Regions from separate parts of the Ruegeria sp. H8 genome, predicted to be linked through region 1. Evidence: riboswitches for the same ligand, from Rfam matches in the RefSeq annotation. Region 1 holds a riboswitch; each other region holds the start of a gene.
The links. A riboswitch is a leader RNA that binds a small molecule or an ion and turns the genes downstream of it on or off. The one in region 1 is predicted to bind cobalamin.

Region 1 (4,116 bases):
CGGTCTCGGCAACCTTGGCCGTCACGCCCGAGGTCGCGAACAGGATCTCGGCGCTGCTGTCGTCGTCCAGAACAACGTCATCCAACTCGGGCTGATCCGCCTTGGTTTCCACCGGCGCGCCGAAGCTTTCCTGATGGTAGTTGTTCATATCAAAACCAAGACCGGCCAGCGCGTCGCGCACCGCTTGCATGAAGGGCTCAGGACCGCAGCAATAGACTTCGCGCTCAAGGTAATCCGGCGCCATCAGGCCCAGCATCAATTGGTTGAACTGACCCTGATATCCAGTCCATGGGCGGTAGCGGTCCGGCTCTTCCACCACGAACTTCAGGTCCAAACCATCCGTGCGGCTGGCCATCTGTTCCAAGCGCTGGCGGAAGATGATCTCGGATGGCCTTTTGGCGCAGTTGATGAAGACAACGTCCAGATCGCGGCCTTCGTCCCACATGCAGGTGGTCATCGACGTCATCGGCGTGATGCCTGAGCCAGCCGAGATAAACAGGAACTTGCGCGCATCGCTCAATGCGTTGGTGAACAGGCCCGCAGGCCCAATGGCCTTGATCCGCATGCCGGGTTGAAGATTGTCCAGCATCCAGCGCGTGCCGATACTGTCGGGTTGCGCTTTGGCGGTGATGGTGATCGACCGCGGCCGCGACGGCGACGATGAGATCGTGTAGGTGCGATGCACAACGCCTCCGGGCTGGCCGGGCGCCGGAATCTCGAGCGTCAGGAACTGACCGGGGTGATAGGCGAACTGCGCCCCCGAGGGGGCACGGAACGAAAAGCTGGCGGTGTTCGGCATCTCGGGCACGACCGAGACACATTCCAGCATCTCTCCATCCTGCCAGACGGCTGATGAAAGCGTGTTCAGGTCTTTCATCAGCCTTACTCCGCCGCCATGGAGTCAGGCGCCAGGCGGGCCGAAACTGTGTTGCAATACCAATCCACGAATTGCAGCACGCCGGATTCCTGAATGGCTGAATACGGGCCGGGTACATAGGCCGGGCTGTTGATGCCCTGCTGGTTGTCCTCGACCACCTGACGGTCTTCGTTATTCGTGGCGACCCAGACTTCGGTCAGACGTTTCACGTCATAGTCAACGCCTTCAACGGCATCCTTGTTGACCAGCCATTTGGTCGTGACCTCGGTCTCTGTCGGGCTGATCGGCGTGACGCGGAAAACAATCGAGTGGTCGGCAAGAAAGTGGTTCCACGTGGTCGGATAGTGGAACTTCAAAAGCGATCCCGCATCCGCAAAGGGCGACCGGCCCAACCAGCGGCGCACGGCGGATTTCCCGTCCATCGTATAGCTCTCGGCGCCTTCTTTCAGCGGCATCCGCGCCAGACGGTATTGGCCGTCCTCGTGCAGGTAGAACTGCGATGGCATACCCGCTGCCTGGCACCTGTCGAAATGGGCTTGCATGTAGGCTGGGGTTTCACCGCCTTCGATCCCCGTCACGCCCGGATCATCAGGGAAGGTCCGGCACAGCGCAGGGTGGTTGCCGCCGCAGTGATAGCACTCGCGATTGTTTTCCCAGACCAGTTTCCAGTTGCCGTTCTCGATGATCGTGCTTTCGAAGGCGACCTTGGCATTCGCAAGATCATGCGGCTCAAGATACGGGCGCGCGATATTGGCGAACGTGTCAAAATCCGGGGCGACATCCGCCAGACAGATGTAAACCAACCCGGCCAGCTCGCGGCAATGAACCGTCTTCAAACCATGCTGTCTGGGATCAAACTCCGGCCCCATGTCGCGAGCCCACAGCAATGAGCCGTCAAGTTCGTAGGTCCATTGGTGATACGGGCAAACCAGCTTCGGCGCGTTGCCTTTTGCCGCCTTGCATATGATCGAGCCGCGATGGCGGCAGGTGTTGTGAAACGCCCGGATCTGGTTGTCGGCGCCGCGCACGATGATCATGCGATAGGCACCCACGTTGTATGTTACATAGTCGCCGGCTTTCACCAGTTCACAGGCCGGAATGGCAAAGAGCCACTCACGATAGTGGATGGCTTCCAGGTCGGTCTGAAAAATCTCGGGGTCGGTATAAAAGGCCCGTTCCAGAGCATAGCCCGGGATTCGACGCGCCAACAGGTTTTGGACATTGTTCACTTCTGGCTCTCCTGCCGCGCCCCGCGGCATTGCTTGGGCAGATGACAGGGAGGAACCGTCCGGAGGCGCGCGAGGACCACGTCCGAAACCCGTGCCCCCACCGCCACCCGCGGTTTGACATATCTGCAAGGCTGGTTTCCGGACTTGAAAGGGGCTTGCACCCGGTTGCGACACCTTCCCGGGATCCTCGTCCCAGTGGTTGATTGTCGAACCTGACCTTTCTTACCGTTGCGGGGGCAGTGCCGGAATTCCACCGGCTTCCCAATTCTCCGCTGTCTGAGAATCAAACAGCGGCACCTCACGATGGCAGCCTACTTTTTACCCGCTTGGGCGCTGAAATGCTTGCGACATTTCCGGTTTCAAAACAGACATAGAAATATTCCGGCAGAGTGGACGGCGCCGGGACCACAGTCCTTGGCACAGGGGCGTGGCAGGCCCGCCAGCATGGCGTTTTGCGGTGGCCGATGGCCTTGCGATGGATGCGGCCACGTCTGACATCCGCGCCGTAAAATTGACCCCCAACCGCGACGGCGAAGGCCGGCTGCTCTGATCAGAAACCAAACGCTGCGCGTCGCCAGAGCATGGCTGAAAAAGAGAGTGTCGGGCCAAGTGAAGGAGGTTTGCAGCAGGCCCTTTTGCGTAAAGTTGATCCGTTTGGGATAGTGCTGGCTTTCAATGGGGCAGGTGAAGAATGCGAATATCCGTCATGCGAGAGTTGTCAGTCCACCCTGTCAACGGCCGGTAGAAAACCTCATTTTGTCTATAAAAAATTGTCTTTTTCGGGAAAAACCATTACGTTTTCCGAAAATGGTGGAAAACACCGGAGGCAGTAAGAGAGCAGATGCCAAAACCGAAAACAGGTGTTTTGCGGACAACAGTTCCTTCGCGCCTCATGGGAAAACGGGATGGTCTGTTTTTCCTCTGGGGGCAGATAGAACGCGCGCGCTTGAAGGTCGAGGGCGGCGAACGCGCCGAGGGCGCAGCCTCGGACGGGCCAAGGGCAAACACGGCCGGTGAGGTCAAGGGATCGACGACAGCATTGGTGGACGAGTTTATTTTCTACTGACTTTTGTGATGAAACCGGGCCTGGCGGCCCTATTTCTTCTCGAAGAACAGAATGACTTCACCCAGACGGACGCCATAGCGTGAGACATACGCGCGGTTCAGCAGACGGTCGTCATCCAGCAGCCACATCCAATCGTCGAATTTGACACGCATGGTCCCGTCCTTGATCGGCAGGTCGATCTTGTATTTCCAGTTGAACGTATCCCCGCGTTCAATCCCGCTGGCGGTACCCAGTACGCCAGGCGCCGTACCGGTCCACGTATCCTCTCCGGTTTTGGTCAATGTCCAGATGCGTTGTTCCGTCGCGCCATCGTCGTAGACGAAGTCTTCGACCAGGGTCAGGGTTTCGCCGTCCCATGTCCCGTCGATATCAACCGTGAATCTGCGGGGGATATTTCCCAGAACATCCTGAAACTGACCGTAGGCCACTGTTTTGCCTTCGAAAAATTCCTCGAGGTTCAACTGTCGGTCCGACAGAAACGTTTTTGGTACCTTCGGTTTGCCGGAGCAGGCCGCCAAAACTGCAAGGCTTGCGATGGCAATGCAGGCGATGAAAGAGCGAAAGGTGATCATTGCAACGGTTTCCCTTCCGAAGTCGCGTCATACCCGTTTGACCCACTTGGATGAATCGGTTTCGATCTGGGGCTTGGACGCATTGTGGCGATCAGTTCCGCGACCTTGACGCCAAACTTGCGCATCTCGGACCGGTTCATGATGACGCCGGTTTCTGTCAGGTACATCCAATCGGTGACGTCCAGCGTATGTCCACCAGCGTCATCTGGCAGAATGATACGATAGGTCAGTTTCACCGTGGACCCCGAGATGATGCCCCGACCTTCGCCCACGATATCATCCGCCATTGCCGTGAACGTGTTGCCGGTTCCCAGCGTCAGGTACCATTTGCGGGTCATCTGTTTTCCGTTGGAATAGGTGAAGTATTCGGTC
Region 2 (4,116 bases), on a different contig from region 1:
CTGTACATCATTTCCACCTTCTATCGCGGCAAAACCTCGATGGTTCAGGTTTTGACAGCGGAAATTGCAGCGCCGTGTCGGCTGGCCATCGTCGGCCGCCGTTGGGAGGTCGAGAAGTTCGCCGAGAAATATGGGCTGACCGTTCTTCCGGATTTGGACATTTTCGTCGAAGAGTTCGCCCCAACCAATGCAGGCGTGGCCGAGGTGGTCATCACGCCCGACAGCAAGCTGATCGGCAAATGCCCCCGCGAGCTTTTGTTTCGCAAGACCTACGGGATGTCGCTGCTGGCCATTCACCGCGGCGAAGAGACGCTGAGCCATGTCGAGACCGAGGATCACGAATCCACTCAGATCGGGCTCGAAAAGTTTCAGGCGGGCGACATGCTTGTGGCACATACCAGATGGGACAACCTGATGCGGATCAAACGAGATCCGGATTTCGTCGTTGTGACGACGGACTTTCCTCAGGACGAGCTGCGGCCGCAAAAAGTCGGCTGGGCCCTGGCATTCTTCGCCATTTCGCTGTCGTTGATCCTGTTCACGGATGTCCGGCTTTCACTCTGTCTTCTTACCGGCGCGGTGGGCATGATGCTGACCCGTGTGCTCAGCGTGGACGAGGCATACCGCGCGGTCGGATGGAACACCGTATTCCTGCTCGCCTGCCTCATACCTTTGGGACAAGCCGTGCAGAACACAGGCACGGCCGCGTGGATCGCGCAGCAGATCATGATAATTCTGGACGGCTGGCCGCTCTGGTCGCTGCAAACCGGCATCGCCGTTCTGGCGACGGCCTTTTCTTTGGTCATGTCCAATGTGGGGGCCACAGTTCTGCTGGTGCCTCTGGCGGTATCGATTGCGGTGGCGGCGGGTGGAAACCCGGCCGTCTTTGCCCTGACGGTCGCCATATCGACCTCGAACAGCTTCATCATCCCAACCCATCAGGTAAACGCGTTGATCATGGGTCCGGCCGGATACAAGGTGATGGATTTCGTCCGCTCCGGCGGAATAATGACGGCGCTGTTTCTGGTCGTCTCGCTGCTCATGATAAACGTCATCTATTAGCGCAAGAGGATCCAGGGGGTTCGGTGGTCTTTACCCATCATCTGGACAGGTTCAGTCGATCAACAGTTCGCCACAGTCTACGCCCCTTGCTGAGATACCTTTCGTCGCCCGGCCCATCTCAGGCTGGGTCCCGGCACACCATGCCGCCCATCGGCGCCCACAGGTCGCTTTCCATGCCTCTGCATAATTGTTGCGCGCGACTCGCTTGACAAGCAGGCCAGCGGTGCCGCATGTCCCTTTCGTTGGTGTCGGTGACAGCCGATGAAAAGGGAATGCGTCAACGGTCTTGCCGCCAAACGCAGCCGCCCCCGCGACCGTGAACGGAGAGGATGCCCAATGCCACTGGCTCGAAAGCCGGGAAGGCGGGACATCCGACAGAGGCCCGCCTCTGGCATCCGCAAGCCGGGAGACCTGCCAACAACCGAAGTTGAAACCGGGCGGGGTGTTCCGGTGTCGGGTCCATGACCAATCGTGGCCCGCATGAAACCCCGTCCCCCGCGAAGAGGATTTGGGGGGATGAGAGACATGACCGAGACCGCACCAGTCGAGTTGCTGGTCTGTACCACCTGCCGTCGCGGCCTGCCTGTCGAAGATGACGCGCAACGCCCGGGCGCTTTGTTGCACAAGGCCCTGGAACAGGCAGACCTGCCCGACGGTGTCACCCTGAAAGCCGTTGAATGCCTGTCAAACTGCGATCAAGGCTGTTCGATCGTGTTGCGCGGGCCGGGCCGCTGGACCTTCGTGTATGAAAACCTGAACGAAACAGATCATGTCGACGTCATCGTCGACGGCGCGACCAAGTATCTGGCCACTGAAGATGGTTTGGTGAAATGGCGCGAACGCCCCGAACATTTTCGCAAGAACTGTGCCTCGCGCATTCCCCCCATTGGAGCCTGACATGTCGAACCTCGAAAAACTCCCCGTCACAGTGATCACCGGCTTTCTGGGCTCGGGCAAGACCACTTTGGTGCGTCACCTGATGCAGAACCCACAGGGCAAGCGCCTTGCTGTCGTGGTCAACGAGTTCGGCGATGTAGGCGTCGATGGCGACATCCTGAAATCCTGCGCCATTCCTGATTGCCCGGCGGAAAACATCATGGAACTGGCCAATGGCTGCATCTGCTGCACCGTGGCAGATGATTTCATTCCCACCATCGAGGCCCTGATGGCGTTGGAGCCGCGCCCGGATCATATCCTGATCGAAACCAGCGGTCTGGCCCTGCCGAAACCGCTGCTCAAGGCATTCGACTGGCCTGACATCCGCTCGAAGATCACCGTCGACGGCGTGATCGCCTTGGCCGATGCCGAGGCTGTGGCCGCAGGCCGTTTCGCGCCCAATGTCGAAGCGGTGGACGTCCAGCGCATGGCCGATGACTCGATCGACCACGAAACGCCCCTGTCCGAGGTGTTCGAGGATCAGATCTCGTGCGCCGACATCATCCTGCTGACCAAGCCCGACCTCGCCGGCCCCGAAGGCGTGGCCAAAGCGCGCGAGATCATCGCCGCCGAGGCGCCGCGCCCCCTGCCCGTCGTCGAAGTGGCCGAAGGTGCCGTGGACGTGCGCGTTGTGCTGGGTCTGGAAGCCGCCGCCGAGGATGACATGGACGCCCGCCCCTCGCATCACGACGGCCATCACGATCACGAGCATGACGATTTCGAAAGCATCATCGTCGAGCTGCCCGAGCAGACCGATCCGGCCCAACTGATCGCCAATATCGAACGCCTCGCCAATGAACTGAACATCCTGCGCGTCAAAGGGTATGCCGCCGTTCAGGGCAAACCCATGCGCCTGCTGGTTCAGGCGGTCGGCGCGCGGGTACGGCACCAGTATGACCGCCCGTGGGAACCCGGTGAAGACCGTCGTTCGCGTCTGGTCGTCATCGCCGAGCATGACGATATCAAAGAGGCGGAAATCCGCGAAATCCTCGTGGGTGTGCGTGAGGCTGCCGAGTAAGACACATGCACGTCGTCTTCCGCGAAAGCCACGGGCTCGAGGAAACCGAGACCCCAACCGATCTGGGCCAGAGCCCGGCGGATCTGGTGGTGCTGTCCTTTTCGGACAGCGATCTGGGGGCTTTCGCGGCTGGCTGGCATCGCGGCGGCGGACCGGAAGGGCGAATGCCGACCCTGCGGCTGGCGAATTTGACGGCGTTGAAACACCCGTTGTCGGTCGATACCTATGTCGAGCAGACGCTGGAGGGCGCCAAGGGCATTCTGATCCGGCTGATCGGCGGCGTCCCCTACTGGCCTTATGGGTTGCAGCAGGTTCTGGCGCTGGCGCTGGCCAAGGGCATCGCGCTGGCAGTGCTGCCCGCTGACGGGCGCGAGGACACGCGGCTGGATGACTATTCCACCCTGCCGGTCTCGACCCTGCGACGTCTGGCGCATCTGTGCGATACCGGCGGCGAGGTCGCGGCACAGGCGGCGCTGGCACAGATGGCTTTGGCGGCGGGGCTTTATGCCGGTCCGGTGATGGGCGCCAAGACCTTGCCCGAATGTGGCACGTGGTGTCCGGATCGCGGCGTAGTCCCGGTGGAAACCGCGTTCGAAAGCAAGGCCAAACGAATCCTCGTCACCTTTTACCGCGCTTACCTGACCTCGGCAGACACCGCCCCGATCGCCGCCCTGATCCACAGCCTGCGCGCCCGTGGATACGCGGCGGTGGGCCTGTTTGCCCCGTCTCTCAAGGCGCCCGTGGCCGCCGACTGGTTGCGGGAACAGGTTGTTGCGCTGAACCCATCGGCCATTGTCAACGCCACCTCGTTTTCGGGAAAAGGTGCGTCGGGAACGTCGCCTCTGGACGCGGCAGGCGTGCCGGTGTTTCAGGTCGCTCTCGCCACCTCGCGCCGCAAAGCCTGGGCCCAGGCGGAACGCGGTTTGTCCCCCGCCGATCTTGCCATGCATGTGGTACTGCCCGAGGTGGATGGACGGATCTCAGCAGGAATCGCGTCTTTCAAGGAACCCGGCAAACGCGATCCGCATCTGGAATACGCGCGCTTTGCACATCGGCCCGAACCGGACCGGATCGAAGCGATCATCGACCGTGTATCGGGC
Region 3 (4,116 bases), on a different contig from region 1:
CGTCGTAGCAGCCGGAGCCGGGCCGGTCAGGGACGGAACAATTCAGTTGACCAACGCGAACCTGGATCTTTCGGAAACCGAGCTGACGAAAGCAACAGGAGCAGAGCGCACTTTTGTCATAAATGATTTCACCGCTGCGGCGTGGTCGGTGGCCGAGGTGACCAGGTCGGATGTTGCGGTCTTGCAGGGTCAGGAGGCGCCGCCCACAGGCACACGGCTGGTTGTAGGGCCCGGAACCGGGCTTGGCGTTGGTGCTTTGCTTTTTTCCGAAGGCAGGTATCACACGGTCTCCGGCGAAGGCGGGCACGTGGGCCTGTACCCGCGCCATCGCGACGAAGTTGATATCTTTGAGGCGGCACGTCGCATCGCACCGGGCTGTTTCTTTGGGGACAGCCTGGCGCTGGAAGCAGAAATGTTCCTGAGCGGAACCGGCCTGCCGATCCTTTATCAGGCGGTTGAATTGGCATCCGGTCAAGCGCGAACTCAGGCGCGCTCTGCAAAGGACATTCTGAACGATGCCCGCAACGGCACAGATCTGGTCGCCGAAAAGGCGGCGCAGATTTTTACCACCCACTTAGGTGCTTTGATGGGTGATCTGGCGGTCACCTTGATGCCGGAGGGGGGCGTTTTCCTTGTCGGCGGCGTTGCCGAGAAAAACCGCTGGCTATTCAGTGACAACTTCAAGGATGCGTTCAACGGCGGCGGCCGCTTCAGCGACTTGCGCCGCTCCCTGAACCTTTACGTGTCTGAACAGGCAGAGTTCGGGATCATCGGCGCAAACAACTTCTGCAAGAACGCGCTGAGACAGCAACCAGACTAACCGAAGTTTCTTACCTAGAAGGACCAAGACATGATCCTGTGCTGTGGTGAAGCGCTGATAGATATGATTTCAGAACCGACCGCATCGGGCGCAATTGGTTTTGTGCCACATACTGGTGGTGCAGTTCTGAACACAGCCGTCGCGATGGGACGTCTGGGTGTTCCGGTAGGGATGCTGACAGGTTTGTCATCGGACATGTTCGGCCAGCAATTGATTGATGCGCTGAAAGCGAGCCATGTGGACACGACACATGTGATCATCTCGGACCGTCCCACCACGCTTGCCTTTGTGCAGCTCTCGGATGGACACGCGACTTACAGCTTTGTCGATGAAAACACCGCGGGCCGGATGTTGCTGCCCGAAGACATGCCCGATCAGCTTCCTGCTGTCTCTGCCCTGTATCTCGGTGGAATCAGCCTTGCGTGTGAACCTTGCGCAGATGCCTATGCCGCCCTTCTGGACAGCCACGGTTCCGACCGGTCAGTGATGCTGGACCCGAATATCCGCCCGGATTTCATCAAGGATCAAACCCGGTTTCGGACGCGTTTGAACCGCATGATCTCGCGTGCGGATATCGTCAAGGTTTCAGACGAGGACCTGGACTGGATCATTCCGGGCGCTGAAGCCGAATCCGCAAAAGCGTCTGTGCTGTTGCAAGCGGGTCCTTCCGTTGTCATCGTCACGCGTGGCAGTGACGGGGCGCACGGTTACCTGGCGGATGGTTCCGAAGTCTCGGTTCCTGTGAAACCCGTTGAAGTGGTCGATACGATCGGCGCAGGTGACACGTTCAACGCCGGCGTTCTGACCGAGCTCAGCCGCGCAGGGCATCTGACCAAGTCAGGTCTGCGCGGATTGACGGTTGAAAGCCTGCAAGCAGCCATGGAACTGGGCGCTGACGTTGCGGCCGTGACCGTTTCCCGAGCCGGGGCGGAACCCCCTTGGGCGCACGAACTTTGATCTGCGGGATGGCATGATGAAACGATCCGAAATCAACCACATCAAGCCCTAGGCCCAGGCGTTCATTCAATCTTTCGGCGCCGCGTAGCCGCTCTTTGCGGATTGATCGCCCGAGAAAATGCGCATCTCTTTGGTCGAAACTGTCCGCAGCCGCAGGCTGGGATGGAACATTACCAATTACGCACAAGGCCATTTCGACGAACATTGCCTATTCCCGTTCACTCTACGCACTGGTTTAGACGAAGGATCTGAAATCCGGGCGTGGGATGCTCTGTGCAGAAAACTGTTGATCTTGAAAGACAATCAGCTTTCTCCGATGCACCGGCATATTATCAAGGCAGAAGACATCATCAACCGGGGCGGCGGCGATCTCGTTCTGGAAATTCATGCGTCGGATCCAAACGGTGGCGTCGACCGCGACAACCCGGTGACGGTCCCCAGCGATGCCTGCCCTGTAACCTTGCAACCCCAAGAGTACGTGCGGCTGAAGCCGAGGCAAAGCGTAACTCTGATGCCCGGCATCTGGCACGCTTTTTGGGCCGAGCGCGGCGATTGCCTTATTGGCGAGGTATCGACCGTGAATAACGACCGCACCGACATTGGGTTTGAAAAGCCAATTCCACGGTTTTCAAAGGTCGAGAAAGATTCCGAACCGGATTTCCTTCTTGTATCAGACTATTGACACCGTTCGGTCCGGGCTGGCGCAGCAGGACAGCTGGGTCAGCTGTCGCAATTCCATCTACCAACGCCTTCGTCTGCCGCTTGACAAGTCTGGCATTGCCAGACTAGCTGAGCGGGATGGTTCCATAAGGGATGAAAATGGGAACACGGTGCGGCACTGGAATGTGCCAAGTCCGTGACTGCCCCCGCAACTGTAAGCGGTGAGCGACGCCACTTCACCACTGACCCGCATGGGTTGGGAAGGTCGGCCAAGCAACGACCCGCAAGTCAGGAGACCTGCCATCGCACTATGAACCAACCCGAGGCGGGGCGTCTCGGAAGGAGGCTTGATGGCGCGTTTGCGTAATATCTGGGTATGTGCCCTCTGTCTGCGTCTGGCAAACGACGGAGATGGCTATGACCTGCTATTCTGATCACTACGTTCTGATCTGTTCAACATGTCAGGGGGCGATGTCTGCCGAGGCCGCGCAAGACGTGCTGAATGCCCGGTTGCCTGACGGTTTTGAAACCCGAATGGTGACGTGCATGGCAGGTTGTGAACGGGCCATGACCGTCGGATTTCAGGCCCCGGGAAAAGCGCAGTACCTGTTTGGCGATATCACGACATCACACGACCTGTCCGCCCTGGTCGAATTCGCGACCCAGTTCGGCGACAGTGACGATGGCTGGACCAGCGCCTCGGACCGCCCCCCTGCCCTTTTCGCAAAGACCTTGTCGCGAATACCCGCATTGCCGTCTGGTGGCGCTTCATGAGTTTTCTGGTTGCCGAGAATTTGAAGTACTATGCGCTCAATGGTGATATCCTGTTGCAGGATGTGTCCTTTCGTCTGGAAGAAGGATCAATTCTGGCAATCGCAGGGCCGAACGGCGCCGGCAAGACCACTCTGCTGAAACTGCTGTGCGGGATCGAACGGATTGCCTTGGGTGATGTTTGGATCGAAGGTCAAAGCCTTCGGACCCTGTCCGCCCGCCAACGTGCCCGCTCCATTGCTGTGGTCGGGCAGCAGGAAATGCCTGACGGGCGGATGCGCCTGCAAGACTATGTTGCGCTGGGGCAAATCCCGATTCAAGACGAACGTTCGATGGCTCAGCACAAGGCTGATCTGGAACGGGTTCTGACGACGACCGAGCTGTCGCATTTTGCCAACAAAACGATGGGTCAGCTGTCCGGCGGAGAACGTCAGCGCGCACATATCGCGCGCGCGTTGGCCCAGAACCCGTCCTTGCTGTTTCTGGACGAGCCAACCAACCATCTGGACCCCGATGCCAAGGGGCACATGCTGTCTCTGGTCGCTGATCTGGGGGTAACGGTCGTCATGATCGTCCATGATCTGGTCATGATCCCGGAATTCGCCACCCATGTGGCGTTGATGAAGGCTACGCGTCTGACAGGGTTCGGGCCTGTTGGCGAAGTTCTGACCCCAGACCGGGTACGCGAGACATTCGGCGTGGATTACCTGTGCTTTCAGCACGAAGGCCGCATGATCCCCGCACTGGATATCCGAAAACGGAAACTGTCATAATAACAGGAACTTAAATATGATGCAGAAACTTTGGCCGGTGGTTGTTTTCGCTGGCTTGGCAGGTGGCGCGGCAGCGGAAGCCATCACCGTGGACAATTGCGGTGAACCGCTGGTTTTTGACTCGGCGCCGGAACG
Region 4 (4,116 bases), on a different contig from region 1:
TGTTGCTGGCCGAAAACCACGCACCTTCATCGCGGCGCGCAGCCGCAGGTATTCTTCGCGCAAGACCTCGATATACCGGATCGTGAACATCAGCAGGTAAACCAGCTTTTCCGGGCACCGCAGACGATGCAGGGCGTGGCCCAATGTGACCGGCTCCATCGTCCCGACCAAAACCATCAGGGACAGGATCACGGCATTGGCGGTCAAGGCAATCTCGACCGCTTTCCAAAAACCCTGCCAGCTTGCGGGGAATCCCCAAAGCGTGAACATCGGATCCCCGGGCATTGAAAAGGGCAACAGGACCAGCATGAACAGGATGAACCCATCCATCATGGCCATTCGCTTCAACGTCTTTCGCCGCGGCAGACGTGAAACTATCAGAAGCGAAAGCGACACTGTCAGCGCCGCGCAAAGCGCGCCGAGGGATGACAGCGCCACGGTCACGACTGCAAAAACAACTGCCATGACGATCCGCATCCGGGGATCCAGCAGGCTGATCAGACCTTCTGGCCCGTCACCGGCTTCGGACAGCGTTTTTTCCTTGTGCCCCAGAACGTGTGCCATCAGGAGGCCAGCTTGCGGCGGGCCGCCATGTAAAAGCCCAGACCGAACAGACCAACGATGTACCCGATCCCGCCAAGGATGGTTTGCAGGTCATTCTGTTCGCGATAGGCCGCAATCTCGCGCCTGAGCGGGCGCAATTCGTCACGTACGGCTTTGGCGATAACCTGCTGTTCTTCGGCGCTGAGAGACGCCACCGAACCGCTGGCCTGCGTCACAGCAGCCGAAGATGAATCACCGTTCTCTGCCACGGCAACGCCCATGATCCGCGCGACATCTTCGGCAGACATCGTGACTTCGGCCACATGCCCGGCGCCAAGGTCGGCAAAGAAGGTGTGCGCCACGGCCGAGGTCGGCGTGTAGACAAAGAAACCGTCCGCATCCGTTACCGATCGACCCAGCTCGGCCCCATCCGGGCCGGTGACAATGACCTCGGTGCCGCTTGCCATGTCGCCGTTGGAAAAGCCGATTTCGCCCTCGATGACGTCTCCCGACTCGAAAACGCCGGCTATGACCTTGTGCGCCAGGGCAGGCACAGGTGAACAGCACATGGCCAGTATGACAACCAGATGCTTCATGTGGCTGCTCCTCTGAAAAACAGCTCGGGCTTGACCTTGCGTGCCAACAACACGGCGAACCCGGTCAAAATCGCCTCGATGGCCATGACAGGAATATGGGCGAAGAAAACAAGCTTGGCGGCAGGCAGAAATTCATCCCCCGACAGCGCCAGCGAAAACGCGACCATGCCGGTTGTCGCCGCAATCGCAAACGCGCCGCCGATGCCCCCCCAAATCGCACCTTGCAAAGGCGTTCCACGCGCGATCAGACGACCGAACAACATTCCGGCCACCACCGCGGGAAAGGCGATATTGACGGTGTTGATCCCCAACACCGTCAACCCGCCAAAGCCGAAAAAGACCGCCTGTAGCAAAAGCCCGACGAACAAAGCCGGGAATGCGGCCCAACCAAGCAGCAGCCCGGCCATGCCGTTGAGGATCAGATGGACCGACGACGGACCAATGGGCACGTGGATCAACGATGCCACGAAGAAACTGGCTGACAGCACGCCCGCAGTGGGGATGCGATCAAGATCCAGAGACCTGAGACCCATGGCGATCCCGCCCGCGGCGGCTATGGCGCCGCCAATTACAACCGGGTTGGAAAGGGCTCCGTCGACGATGTGCATTTGGGGTTACTCCAGATCCCAGGCGCGGATCCAGATGACCGCATCCTGGCTGAGTTCTTTGCCCTCATGTTCGGTTGCCGGACCGGAACCAAGGGCGGCGAAACCCCAGTAACCGGCTTTTGGAACGCCGAACGAAAAATACCCGTTGTCGTCAGATATTGCGACCACCGCACCACCCGGCATTGGTGACGCCTTCGGTGCAGAAGCGGCCGAACTTTCCATGTCGGGTTCGGCTGCCATGTATTCGATCTCGATCTCGGCCCCCGCAACCGGCTGACCATCAGCCAGCACACGGCCCGTGAAAGTCGAACCCGCGATGATGTTGGTCGGCTTGTTCAGCGGGATAATCTCGGTCGGCAGACCCACGGGATTCATCCAATCGGTCGGCAATTCGTTGCGGTTCAGGAAGGCTTTGGTGAGCTGTTGGATATAGATGTCTTCGGATTCCTCGTAATAAGGCTGAGGAACCGTCACCAGCACATAGTCGCCCGACCGTTTGACCGGGACACTGCCTTTGAACGCCGCGCCCTCGTTCTGCCCGCCGGTGAACCGGATAGGTTCCAGCGTGTCCAGTAAATCGGTCTTTTCACCGTTGTGGATCACATAGAATTCCTGCGGCTTTTCAAGATCCATGACATGGCCATTCTCGAACGGATGCCAGAAAATCAGTTTGACCGGTACATCGCCCGGTTTCTCGATCATGGTGTCGGTGGTGTATTCCAAAAGGAAATGCGCATTTACTATGGCAGGAAGAGCCATCGCGGCAGCGGCTGCGCTGAGCAGCGTTTTCATGAACAGTCGTCCTTGTCCCGTCGCGCAAATCCCGGCGCGAAATTCGTTTTGACCACGGGACATTCAACGCCAAATTACCCTTTCAGGCATCCTGGTCCGACGCACATCCCGTCGTCGATTAGGAGTGCCCGTTAGAGGGCACATGTCCGGCAGGTATCCTGACTTGCGGGTCAAAGCGTTGGACCGGCCTTCCCGGGCAAACCCCAGTGGCGTTTCAGCCCTGCTCGTCGCTTACAGTTGCGGGTGCAGTTGCGGATTTGGGCCAGAGCCCGCACCGCATTCCCTATTGATTCCAGAGCAAGCCCCGGAACCGGACATGCCGAGCGGCTTGCCAGACAACTCAGCCTTCCGTCAACGAAAATGTGTTACGGCCATCGAAAATAATGAGCTCGGCAGTTTGCGAGAGTGAACCAGTTTGTGAAACGTCCAAGGCGGCAGGGTTCGTTCCTGTCTAAGCTTCTGAAAGATACCTCTCCGACAAGGGCAGGCTTGCCGCGCCCAAAGAGCGTGCTTCCGGGCCTACGGTTCCTGCCAGCACAACGGGGCGCTCGAGCCCGGTCATGTTCAGCTCGGACAGTTTGTCTTCCACCATTTCAACCAAACGCGCCTTGATGTCCTGCGGCATCCAGCCGTCAATCTTCACGCATTCGAAATCTATCAGGCTACAGGATGAGACAATCGCATGGGCAATCCCGCTTGCCGTCCGTTTCAACCAGTTTTCCAGTTGAACGTTTGGCACATCCCAACGCTGGGTCGTTTCCCAGATGGAATGCGACGTGACACCTGCCGTGGTGATTGCACGCTCGAGCACGTAAAGGCTGGCCACATCGATGAGCGGTCTGACACCGCCCGCGCCATCGGGCACAGGCAAGGGGCCGATTGCCCCCGCGTTTCCACGCCCCGAAAAGATCGCGCCATTGAGGACCACACCGCCGCCAATGAAAAACCCGATATAGAAGTACAGGAAATCCCTTGGCCCATCAGCCGGACCGAATACCAATTCCGCCCCACAAGCCGCAGTGGCGTCATTTTGCAGGAATACCGGAATATCGAGGCGACGCGCCAGGTCAGCCTTCAGGTCTGATACGCGCCACGGGTCCATTTCTTCCTGAGGAACCTGAAGGGTCTGGGCCCAGTCCCACAGATAGAACGGCATGGCAATTCCAAGACCCGCAATCCTGCCTTTGGCCTCGGGCGACATGGATGACATCATTTTGCCCAGACTCTCAGTGGAAAACTCCAAAGTGGCCTTCGGCGTTGGATAGTCATAGGTTCGCCGCTCGCGCTGCCGCACATTTCCGACAAAGTCAGTCAAAACCAGCTCGGTACTGCGGCGCCCGACCTTGAGCCCAAAGAAAAACGCACCATCCGGGTTGAGGCGCATGGGAACGGAAGGTTGCCCGACTTTCCCGCGGACCGGCTCGCCGCGCAACAGCAAACCATCCTTCTCCAACAGCCGCATGATGACGGAAACGGTTTGTGCCGACAGTCCGGTCATGCGCGCGATCTCGGACTTCGCAAGGGCCTGATGACGCCGGACAAGCGACAACACCAGCCGTTCGTTCCGGGCCCGCATC

Region 2: it holds a riboswitch for cobalamin, as region 1 does, so the genes downstream of both, ACR0A2_RS06030 (DUF1636 family protein) here and ACR0A2_RS10265 (aromatic ring-hydroxylating oxygenase subunit alpha) in region 1, are expected to answer to the same signal.
Region 3: it holds a riboswitch for cobalamin, as region 1 does, so the genes downstream of both, ACR0A2_RS12610 (DUF1636 family protein) here and ACR0A2_RS10265 (aromatic ring-hydroxylating oxygenase subunit alpha) in region 1, are expected to answer to the same signal.
Region 4: it holds a riboswitch for cobalamin, as region 1 does, so the genes downstream of both, ACR0A2_RS21945 (DUF4198 domain-containing protein) here and ACR0A2_RS10265 (aromatic ring-hydroxylating oxygenase subunit alpha) in region 1, are expected to answer to the same signal.

The regions. Positions count from the first base shown of each region.
Region 1 covers NZ_JBQFNY010000003.1:152,604-156,719, reverse strand. The annotation lists gene ACR0A2_RS10270 (FAD-binding oxidoreductase) at 1-877, opposite strand, end outside; gene ACR0A2_RS10265 (aromatic ring-hydroxylating oxygenase subunit alpha) at 883-2,136, opposite strand; cobalamin riboswitch at 2,219-2,422, opposite strand; gene ACR0A2_RS10260 (hypothetical protein) at 2,534-2,656, shown strand; gene ACR0A2_RS10255 (hypothetical protein) at 2,688-2,939, shown strand; gene ACR0A2_RS10250 (hypothetical protein) at 2,999-3,172, shown strand; gene ACR0A2_RS10245 (DUF3833 family protein) at 3,202-3,744, opposite strand; gene ACR0A2_RS10240 (DUF3833 domain-containing protein) at 3,741-4,116, opposite strand, start outside.
Region 2 covers NZ_JBQFNY010000001.1:1,221,537-1,225,652, forward strand. The annotation lists gene ACR0A2_RS06025 (SLC13 family permease) at 1-1,062, shown strand, start outside; cobalamin riboswitch at 1,289-1,495, shown strand; gene ACR0A2_RS06030 (DUF1636 family protein) at 1,588-1,959, shown strand; gene cobW (cobalamin biosynthesis protein CobW) at 1,961-3,016, shown strand; gene cobN (cobaltochelatase subunit CobN) at 3,022-4,116, shown strand, end outside.
Region 3 covers NZ_JBQFNY010000004.1:238,907-243,022, reverse strand. The annotation lists gene ACR0A2_RS12625 (glucokinase) at 1-820, shown strand, start outside; gene ACR0A2_RS12620 (carbohydrate kinase family protein) at 851-1,777, shown strand; gene ACR0A2_RS12615 (D-lyxose/D-mannose family sugar isomerase) at 1,896-2,459, shown strand; cobalamin riboswitch at 2,560-2,756, shown strand; gene ACR0A2_RS12610 (DUF1636 family protein) at 2,855-3,211, shown strand; gene ACR0A2_RS12605 (ABC transporter ATP-binding protein) at 3,208-3,981, shown strand; gene ACR0A2_RS12600 (ABC transporter substrate-binding protein) at 3,998-4,116, shown strand, end outside.
Region 4 covers NZ_JBQFNY010000018.1:19,852-23,967, reverse strand. The annotation lists gene cbiQ (cobalt ECF transporter T component CbiQ) at 1-564, opposite strand, end outside; gene ACR0A2_RS21955 (cobalt ABC transporter permease) at 564-1,139, opposite strand; gene cbiM (cobalt transporter CbiM) at 1,136-1,747, opposite strand; gene ACR0A2_RS21945 (DUF4198 domain-containing protein) at 1,754-2,539, opposite strand; cobalamin riboswitch at 2,671-2,869, opposite strand; gene ACR0A2_RS21940 (ROK family transcriptional regulator) at 2,991-4,115, opposite strand.